3 regions of the Arthrobacter sp. TmtSoilC77 genome follow, and region 2 is predicted to be linked to each of the others. Evidence: riboswitches for the same ligand, from Rfam matches in the RefSeq annotation. Region 2 holds a riboswitch; each other region holds the start of a gene.
What was found. A riboswitch is a leader RNA that binds a small molecule or an ion and turns the genes downstream of it on or off. The one in region 2 is predicted to bind S-adenosylmethionine.

Region 1 (3,268 bases), 2.6 Mb from region 2:
CTTGGCTTGCAGGTAGCTGAAGAGTCCGTTCCGGGCGCGTTGGCAACTGTGGCGGTGGACGGCTTGGACTTCTACTTGCCAGCAGAAGATGTGGAGGCACTTGCAGCGACTCCCCCACCAGGTGACGATGGGCCAGGACTTCCCCGTGTCGATCTCATCCAGTGCTACGACGAGTACGTGATGGGCTATTCACAATCGAGGCATTACCTCGGCGGCAGGGCGCCCTATTTCCCCGAGGGCGATGCTCCAATTCACGTGGTGTTGCTGGATGGCAGGTTGACCGGATGGTGGCGCCACAGCTTCTCGGATGGGATCTGCGAACTCGACATCAGAATGAACAGGCCACTCACAACAGCCGAACAACAAGCCTTGGAGGCAGAAGTGGAACGCTACGGGAAGTTCCTGGGCATGGAGACAAAGCTGGTGTGAAACTGCGGGACTAAGCTGGGTTAAGACCTAGGAGGCCTGCACCGTGAACAATCTGATCTTCTGGATCATCGTCTGCTCGTGGCTGATTCCCATGGGGATACGCATGTACAACAAGTCCCGGGCGCGGCGGCTCCAGGACCGCAATTTCCCGGGCCCGAATTATCCGGGCCCCGGCTATCCCCCGCAGAATCTTCCGGGACCGGGTTACCCGCAGCCGAATTATCCGGGCTATCCCACGCAGCCCACCACCATCCGCCCTGCCGATGCCCCACCGCCGCCAGGACCGGCGTCGAACGCTTCTTCACCTACGTTTCCGAGCCACAGCGGCTCTGAGCAGCAAGGCTTCCGCGCGCGCAAGCTGGCCGAACTGGACCTCAAGTTCAGCAACGGCGAAATTGCCATGGAGGATTACATGAAGCAGCGCGGCGACATCATGAACGGCTGAGCCGGCTTAGGCGAAGAAGGCCTCGCGAAGCTGCTTCGATAGTTGCCCGATTTCGGTGAGGAAGCCATCGTGGCCGATGGGGGCCTCGATCACGTGGACAGGCACATTGCCTGGCAGGTTTTGCGCCAGTTCCACTGACTGGGCCGGAAAATAGAGGCGGTCGGAATCGACGGCTGCCACAAAGAATTCAGCAGTGGCCGCGGCCAAGGCTTCCTTCAAGGTGCCCCGGCCCCGTCTGATGTCGTGGGACATCAGCGCCTCGGTGATGGCGATGTAACTGTTCGCATCGAACCGGCGCACCAGCTTGGTGCCTTGGTGATCGAGGTAGCTTTCCACCTGGTAGCGGCCACGCTCCCCCAGGACCGCAGCGGCCAGGGGCGTCTCCTGGTGCTGGGCTTCCCGGCCGAAGCGGACATCAAGCTCCAGCGCTGACCGGTACGTGATGTGCGCTATCCGTCGGGCCAGGGCAAGGCCTGCCTCAGGAGTTGGTCCACCGTAGTAATCGCCGTTGTTGAAGTTCGGGTCCTGGCGGATGGCGAGCGTCTGCGACTGGGCGAAAGCGATTTGCTCGGCTGTGCTGTAGGCGCCCACAGAAATAACCGCGCACCGCTGAACACGCTCAGGGAAGGTGACCGCCCACTCAAGTGCCCGCGCCCCACCCATGGAACCGCCAAGGACTGCGTGCCATGCCTTGATCCCCAAAGCATCAGCGAGCCGGGCTTCAGCCACCGTGCTGTCGCGCAACGTGATCAGCGGGAAGCGGGATCCCCAGGGCCGTCCGTCCGGCGCCTCTGACGATGGGCCCGTGCTACCGTAACAGCCGCCCACAATGTTGATGGAGATAACGAAGAACCGGTTGGTGTCGATCGTCGCGCCGGGACCAACGAGTTGCTCCCACCAGCCTTCCTCATCAGTTGCACCGCGGGCCACATGCGTGCTGCCCGTCAGTGCGTGCTGAACCAGGACTGCGTTGGACGCATCCGCATTCAACTGCCCCCAGGTTTCGTAGGCAAGCACAACATCCGGGAGAAAACCGCCGGCTTCAAGTTCCAGCGAACCTACGCCGGCGTACTTGACCGTCCCGTCTTCTTTGCCCGGTTTGGGGGGTGCTGTAGCAGTAATGGTCATTCCTTTGACACCTAACCTCGCGCTTGCCTGCCGCCTTGCGTGCGACAGGCCAGGTCTTCACCCGGGGCACCCCACCGCGGAGGAGGGTTGCCGGCCAGCAAGCCGGGGCTGTCGCTGGCACTCATGACCTAATACGTAGAGTCTAGGAAAAATACCGCTGTCTTGGCGAAGAATGTGACAGCTGTGTGACGGTTTGGCGCCGCTTCGTTCAGGAACACGCACCGCGAAGGGCCGCCCGGCGAATTTTCGACGGCGGGCGGCCGCTCTCCCAGCAGCGCGATTAAGCGCCTTTGGCAGCCCGGAAACCGGCCTCCAGATCAGCAATAATGTCGTCCACGTGCTCTATTCCCACAGAGAGGCGGACGAGGCCTGGATTCACGCCCGCAACCAGCTGCTGTTCGACCGTGAGCTGGCTGTGGGTAGTCGACGCCGGGTGGATAACCAGCGAGCGGACGTCACCGATGTTGGCAACATGGGAGTGCAACTCCAGGCCGTCGACGAATCGCTTGCCGGCCTCGACGCCACCCTTGATGTTGAATGCCACCACTGCACCGGTACCCCTCGGCCCGTACTTACGGCCGCGGTCGTACCAAGGGCTGGACGGCAGGCCCGCGAAGGCAACCGATTCGACGTCGTCATGGGCTTCCAGCCATTCAGCCACTTTGGTGGCGTTCGAGACGTGACGCTCGACGCGCAGGCTCAGGGTTTCCAGGCCCTGGGCGATGAGGAAGGCGTTGAACGGGGAAACCGCCGAACCCAGATCGCGCAGCAACTGCACGCGCGCCTTGAGAATGTAGGAGAGGTTGGCTCCGAGCGCGCCATCCTTGCCAAGGTCCCGGGCGTAAACGAGTCCGTTGTAGCTGGGGTCCGGAGTATTGAATCCGGGGAAGCGCTCCGGGTCCTTGCCGAAATCAAAGTTTCCGGAGTCCACGATCACGCCGGCGATCGCCGCGCCGTGGCCGCCCAGATACTTGGTAGCCGAGTGCACCACGATGTCCGCACCCCACTCGATGGGACGGATGAGGTAGGGGGTTGAGAGCGTGTTATCCACGATGAGCGGCACGCCAGCCTCGTGCGCGGCGCGTGAAACACCCTCGATGTCCAGGACGTCCTGGCGCGGATTGGACACAACCTCGCCGAAGAACAGCTTGGTGTTGGGCTGCACGGCGTCCCGCCACTGGTCCAGGTTGTCCGGATCCTCCACGAACGTCACGGAGATGCCGAACTTCTTCAGAGTGTGCGCCAGCAGGTTGTAGGTGCCACCGT
Region 2 (3,268 bases):
CAGGGGTGATGTAGACACGCGATACAGGCGAGATCCCTGCAAACCACACCGCCGTACCGGCAACGATGACTGCTCCGGCACGGCGATGGGGGTGGTTCCCGCTCATGGCAGCAAGGTTAGACCTGTTTGAGGGCCTTCTCCAGATCCAGAATGAGATCGTCCACGTCTTCCAGGCCAACGGACAAACGGACCACGCCGTCGCTCAGCCCAATGGCCGCACGCCCTTCGGGCCCCATGGCCCGGTGGGTAGTGGTGGCCGGGTGCGTGATGAGGGACTTGGAGTCGCCCAGGTTGTTGGAGATGTCGATGACGCGCAGACCGTCCAGCAATGCAAACGCGGCATCCTTGGCCGAACGCCCGGAGGAGGGCAGCAACTCGAAGGTCAGCACGGTACCGCCGGCCTTCATTTGCTTGGCTGCCAGCTCGTACTGAGGGTGCGATTTCAGCAAGGGGTACTTGACCCAGTTGATGGCAGGCTGCTGCTCGAGCCATTCCGCGATTTTCAAAGCAGACGCCGAGCTGTGGTTCACCCGCAGGCCGATCGTCTCCAGGCCCTTGGTCAACACCCAGGCATTGAAGGCGGAGAGTGAAGGTCCGGTGTGCCGCATCAACTGCTTGACCGGGCCATCGATGAATGCCTTGGTGCCCAGGATTGCGCCGCCGAGGACACGCCCCTGGCCATCGATGTGCTTGGTTCCGGAGTACACAATGACGTCCGCGCCCAGGTCACCGCAACGCTGGAGCAAGGGTGTGGCAAAGACGTTGTCGACGACGACGGTCGCTCCCGCAGCATGCGCCAGCTCGCTGACGGCGGCGATGTCCACGATTTCCTGCATGGGGTTCGAGGGCGACTCGAAGAACACGGCGGTGGTCGGTTCGGAGAGGGCAGCCCGCCACTGGTCGAGGTCGGGACCGTCGACGAACACGGTCTCCACGCCCCAGCGCGGCAGGATCTCGTTGAGGATTACGAAGCACGAGCCGAACAGGGAACGGGCGGCAACCACGCGATCACCGGCAGCCAGGAGGGCACCCAAGGCGGTGAACACCGCGGACATGCCTGACGCCGTCGCGAAGCATGCCTCGGTTCCTTCGAGCAACCGCAACCGTTCCTGGAACGTGGCTACAGAGGGGTTGCCGTAGCGGGAGTAAACGAAGCGTTCGTCCTCGCCGGTGAAGGCGCGTTCGGCGGCGGCAGCGGATTCGTAGACGAAGCCGGAGTTCAGGAAAACGGGTTCGGACGTCTCCTGGAAGTTGGTACGGTCAAGGCCGCCGCGTACTGCCTGGGTGTCAGGGCTCCAGCTGGCGGCATCGGGATTGAAAGTCACTTAGTCGTTCCCCAGGTTGGTTGGCAGGCCGCGGTTCTTCCAGCCGTTGATGGTCCGTTCGCCGTAGCGGTCCGGGTCGCCTTCGAAGCCCTCAAGCACGTTGTAGGCGGTGAACCCGGCCTGCGTCGCGGCGATGGCGGCCGAGATGGAGCGCTGGCCTGAGCGGCAGATGAAAACGAGTTCCACGCCCTCACCCTCGGGTGCCTGCTGCTGCAGGTCCTCGATGAAGCGGGAGTTGGGAATGCCACCGGCGAGGTTCCACTGAATGAACAGGGGATCATTCTCTGTGGCTTTGGTGTCCGGGATGCCGATGTGGGCCCACTCGGCCTCGGTGCGGACGTCTACCAGGATTGCGCCTTCTTCAAGCTTGGCCCACGCGTCCTGCGGGGTCAGGTCACCTGCGTAACTCATGCGTGTCCCTCGAATGCTTCTTCGTCGTCGTCGTTCTCCAACTGGTCAACAGCATTCGCGACGGCGGCGTCTGCGTTGGCGATGGCAGCGGGCAGGACGACCGCCTGCGCCACGATGACATCCGTGCCATTGAACGTGGCTGCCGGGCTGCCGTGGAGCACGTAGCCGTCGGCGAGGGCCGTGGTGATCCGCTCGCAGAATTCACGGGTATCCGGACCTGTAATCAGGCGGTAGGAGAGTTTTTCTTCAGTGGTTTCAGGCATTGGCTGGTGCTCCTCAGTCACGCTTGCAGTTCGAAGTGTCGATACGCCGAGTAGTCACCTGAGGCACCCCGCCGGAGAGAGGGTTGCCGACCAGCAAGTCAGGGCTTGGCGCTGGTGCTCATTACTCAAGAAAAACGTAACATCCCGCGGCGGCGGCCCGCACTTGCAAGCGGTTACGCGGTCGTCATGTTGCGTAACCGGCCGGTGCTGGAGTAGCAGCCCAAATGTGACGCCCCGGGAGCATAATTGACGCAGTACGACCCCCTGTAACTTCGCAAGAAATCAGGTCGCGGTGAACGGACAAGGCAGCTCTACACTCAAGCCCATGCTGCATTTTGGATGGTTCGTGGGCCACGGTTTTGGTGTCCAGGGATGGGGAACTCCCGGCTACAGCCTGGGCTACGACTGGAAGAAGCCTGCCCTGTATCAAGACGCCGTCCGCGCGTTTGAGCAATCCGGCCTTGACCTCTTCATCATCGAGGACTCCCTTACTGTTCCCGATACCTATGGCGGCACTGCCGAGGTCTCGCTGGCACACGCCTCCTTTGCGCCCAAACATGATCCCTTGGCCCTGGTGCCGTACCTCCTGTCCGCAACCGAGCACCTTGGAATCGTCCCGACGGTCAGCGCATCGTTCTATCCGCCTTTCACTGCGGCCCGCCTCCTGGCCACGCTGCAGCATTTCTCCGAGGGGCAGTTGGGATGGAACGTTGTCACCTCCGGCAGCGACCTCGCAGCGCAGAATTACGGTTTGGACCAGCAGATTGAACACGACCTTCGATATGAGAAGGCGGAGGAATTCGTCGACGTCGTCCGCAGGCTTTGGCGGAGCTGGGAACCGGACGCCGTCCTTGAGGACGTTGAGGCCGGCGTATTCGCCGACCACACCAAAGTGCACCCTATTAACCACCAGGGTGACTTCTTCAAGGTCCGCGGTCCCCTCAACACCGCACCTCTGCCGGAGGAGCCCGTACTGGTGCAGGCCGGCGCTTCTCCCCGCGGCAAAGCGTTCGCGGGTGGGCATGCAGACGTGGCGATCGCCTTGGCCCGTGGCGTTGACGGCATGAAGGCCTACCGGGATTCCATCCGTGCCGAGGCTGCCAAGGCGGGCAGGAACCCCGACGACGTCAAGGTACTTTTCGTGCTAAAGCCCACCGTGGTTGGTTCATCGGCCGAGGCCGGGGAGTTGCGTGCGCAGCGCCGGGAGCTAACCCAGCGTGATATCGACAGCCAGCTCAATTCGATCTCCTACCTGTCCGTGATCGACTT
Region 3 (3,268 bases), 1.1 Mb from region 2:
TGTTCGCCGCCGTCCTGGAAGCTCTGGCCCAGTTCGTGGCGGCGCGTGGCATGCAGCTTGGGACCACCTGGCCTGGCAGCGCTGCCGGAAACACTTCCGCCGGAAACACTACGGGAAGGCACGGCCACGCACAGACTCCTTTACCGCGAACGCCGGTTACCCTACGAATTTACCGCACAGTACGTGTACATCGGCAACCGTGCTGTTTCAGTCAATAGTGCTGTGTCAGTCAATGGTGCAGGGTGCAGCCCCTGCGGTGCCGGGCGTGTTTGGTGCCCACTCCGGGTAGCTGCGGTGGTCGTTGGCCGGCACCCAGCGGCCTTCGTCCACTACATAGTCCCAGCCGAGACCCGTGCGCTTGAGTTCCTCGATACCAGCCAGCAGCCGTGTGGCATCCTCCAGGCGGGAGCCCACGCCGAAGCTGGCTCGCAGTGAGCCGGACGGCAGGCCCAGCCGCTTGAGGAGGGGATGGGCGCAGAAGCGGCCGTCACGAAGTCCTACACCGTGTTCGGCGGCGAGGTATGCGGCGACCAGTCCGGCGTCGAATCCTTCCACCGAGAAATTAACCACGCCGATGGTGTCCTCGGAGTCGCTGAAGATCCGGTGGACCGTCACACCGTCGATTGCTTCAAGTCCCTGTACGAGGTAGGAGCGGATTCCAGCTTCATGGGCATGCCAGGCATCCTGATCCAAGCCGGCGAGCACCTGCGTCGCGCGGGCCAATGTTGCCGCACCGAGGACGTTGGGGGAGCCGCCCTCGTGGCGGGCGGGACCTGAGGCCCAGCTGACCGAGTCCAGGCGCGCCTCACGAACAGCGCCTCCGCCGGCAAGGTGGGGAGTACCGGCGTCGAGCCAGTCGGGGCGGCCCACAACGACGCCGGCGCCGAACGGCGCATAGAGCTTATGGCCGGAGAACACGATGTAGTCGACGTCTGCGGCGGCGATGTTGATGCGGCGGTGGGGGGCAAGCTGCGCGGCGTCCACCACAATCCTGGCACCGTATTCGTGTGCAAGTGCTGCGAGTTCGGCGATCGGCAGGATTTCACCGGTCACGTTCGAGGCACCGGTGACCGCCAGCAGAGATACGCCGCCTTGGCTGAGTTCCTCGCGGAGCTTGGCCAAGGTAGCGGTCAGTGTCGAAGCAGCTACGACACTGCGGTGGGGGACGCCCTGCCAGGGAAGGAGATTGGCATGGTGCTCGATGTCCAGGTAAAGGACCTCGCCCGTTGGCTTTCCGTCGAGTTGCGGGAGGCAGCCCGCCAGCAGGTTCAGCGAGTCCGTGGTGTTCCGGGTGAAGATGACGGAATCATCCGGACGGCCGCCGACGAATTCACGGACGATGTCGCGGGAGTTCTCGTAGACCGAGGTGCTGATCTGGGAAGCGTAGCCCGCGCCGCGGTGGACACTGGCGTAGTAGGGGAGGATCTCGTTGAGATACGCAGAAACGATGGTCAACGCGGGAGCGGATGCTCCGTAGTCGAGGTTGGCGTAGCGGACGTGGCCACCCTGGATCAGGGGAGCTTGCAGCTCCGCGCCTGTGACGGCGGCCAGGGGCCTGCCCGCAGCGGCTTCGTGCGCTGCTTCTTCGACCGCAAGGGACGGCAGAACGGTGGAGTTGAACGTAGCAGTGCTCATGGGACCTCACTCAAGAGGGACCCCCTATGGGGATCCGCGCTTGCCGTATCCGTTCCGGACCGGCCAGGTCGTCACCCGGGGCACCCCACCGCGAATGGAGGGTTGCCGGCCAGCAAACCGGGGTTTAGCGCTGGCACTCGTGACCTGTAAAGAGGTTAGGCCACGCATCTGGCCTGCTCCAAAGTCGCTTCGCTTTGTTAAGCAGATTGTTACGAAGGGTCCGGAATCCCGGTTTTGGGCGAAGAAAAGACGGCGGATGCCCCGAAAAGGAGGCTTCCGCCGTCGAAAATTCTATGCTCAGCCGGTTGGCCTGTTGGTCCGCCGGGTCAGAGGAGGTCATCCAATGCGGGGTTTAGCCGCTTGAGGACCTCCGAATGGAGGATGGAGTTGGTGGCCAGGGCGTTGCCGCCGAAGGGGCCGTCCTCGCCTTCCAATGAGGTGAAGCGGCCGCCGGCTTCCGTCACGATGGGAACCAGTGCTGCCATGTCGTAAAGATTCAGCTCTGGCTCGCAGGCGATGTCAACAGCCCCCTCGGCTACCAGGCAATAGGACCAAAAGTCGCCATAGGCGCGCGTGCGCCAGATGTCTTCCGTCAACCCCAGGAACTCGTCCAGATTGCCGCGTTCCTTCCAGCCGGAGAGGCTGGAATATGACATTGAAGCATCGGCCAACCGCGAAACGTTGGACACCCTGAGCCGGGTGGCTGATGCCAGGGAGCGGCCCATGTAGGCGCCCATGTCCTTTGCTGCCCACCAACGCTTGCCCAGCGCCGGGGCGCTGACAACTCCAACGACGGGCTCGCCTTCGTCAACGAGCGCGATCAGGGTAGCCCACACGGGAACGCCCCGAACAAAGTTCTTGGTGCCGTCGATGGGGTCGATGATCCAACGCCGGGAGCCGTGGCCGCTGCTGCCGAACTCCTCGCCGAGGACGGCGTCACGGGGGCGCGAGCGTGACAATTGGCCGCGGATGGCTTCTTCCGCAGCCTTGTCGGCATCCGTCACGGGCGTGAGGTCAGGCTTGGTCTCGACCTGCAGATCCAAGGCCTTGAAGCGGTCCATGGTTTGGGCGTCCACGGAATCCGCCAGCACGTGGGCCAGTCGCAGGTCGTCGTTGTAGCTGGAAACGGGTTGGGTCATGCCACCAAACTATCGTGAAACGTTCCCTGCAGTTGGATCGCCTTGCGCCGACACTTAGTTGACCGTACCCAATTCCTTGGTCTCTTTCGCTTCCATACGCGGGTCCGCGCCCAGCAGCCGCCGGAGCGAAGACAAACGGGCCACTCCGGAAGGACCCGCGTGTCCCTCGTTCACCCAGGCATCAAGTCCGCAATTGATGGCGCCGGCATCGTGCTTGCAACCGCGTTCACAAGCTTCTGTGCCCGGTTCCAGGTCGGGGAAGGAATGCAGGATGCGGTCGGGGTCCACGTGCGCCAGTCCGAAGGAGCGGATACCGGGGGTATCGATGATCCAGCTACCCGGTGGGGCGTCTGCCAGCTTCAGGGCCAACGCCGAGGACGACGTGTGCCGGCCCCGCCCGGTGACGGCGTTGACACCACCGGTAGCCCGTTCGGCTCCCGTCAGGGCATTGACCATGGTGGACTTCCCGACGCCCGAATGGCCCAGCATGACAG

Region 1: linked by a shared signal. The riboswitch ahead of metX (homoserine O-acetyltransferase MetX) and the one ahead of AC6I99_RS19430 (DUF1737 domain-containing protein) in region 2 are both predicted to bind S-adenosylmethionine.
Region 3: linked by a shared signal. The riboswitch ahead of AC6I99_RS14420 (aminotransferase class V-fold PLP-dependent enzyme) and the one ahead of AC6I99_RS19430 (DUF1737 domain-containing protein) in region 2 are both predicted to bind S-adenosylmethionine.

The regions. Positions count from the first base shown of each region.
Region 1 covers NZ_AP046050.1:1,656,758-1,660,025, reverse strand. Annotated here, with positions in the region: gene AC6I99_RS07620 (winged helix DNA-binding domain-containing protein) at 1-429, shown strand, start outside; gene AC6I99_RS07615 (hypothetical protein) at 473-874, shown strand; gene metX (homoserine O-acetyltransferase MetX) at 881-2,002, opposite strand; SAM riboswitch class IV at 2,017-2,131, opposite strand; gene AC6I99_RS07605 (bifunctional o-acetylhomoserine/o-acetylserine sulfhydrylase) at 2,283-3,268, opposite strand, start outside.
Region 2 covers NZ_AP046050.1:4,207,105-4,210,372, reverse strand. Annotated here, with positions in the region: gene AC6I99_RS19445 (hypothetical protein) at 1-106, opposite strand, end outside; gene AC6I99_RS19440 (O-succinylhomoserine sulfhydrylase) at 117-1,325, opposite strand; gene AC6I99_RS19435 (rhodanese-like domain-containing protein) at 1,326-1,736, opposite strand; gene AC6I99_RS19430 (DUF1737 domain-containing protein) at 1,733-1,999, opposite strand; SAM riboswitch class IV at 2,014-2,125, opposite strand; gene AC6I99_RS19425 (NtaA/DmoA family FMN-dependent monooxygenase) at 2,292-3,268, shown strand, end outside.
Region 3 covers NZ_AP046050.1:3,126,744-3,130,011, reverse strand. Annotated here, with positions in the region: gene AC6I99_RS14425 (class I SAM-dependent methyltransferase) at 1-122, opposite strand, end outside; gene AC6I99_RS14420 (aminotransferase class V-fold PLP-dependent enzyme) at 226-1,635, opposite strand; SAM riboswitch class IV at 1,667-1,780, opposite strand; gene hisN (histidinol-phosphatase) at 1,962-2,774, opposite strand; gene rsgA (ribosome small subunit-dependent GTPase A) at 2,829-3,268, opposite strand, start outside.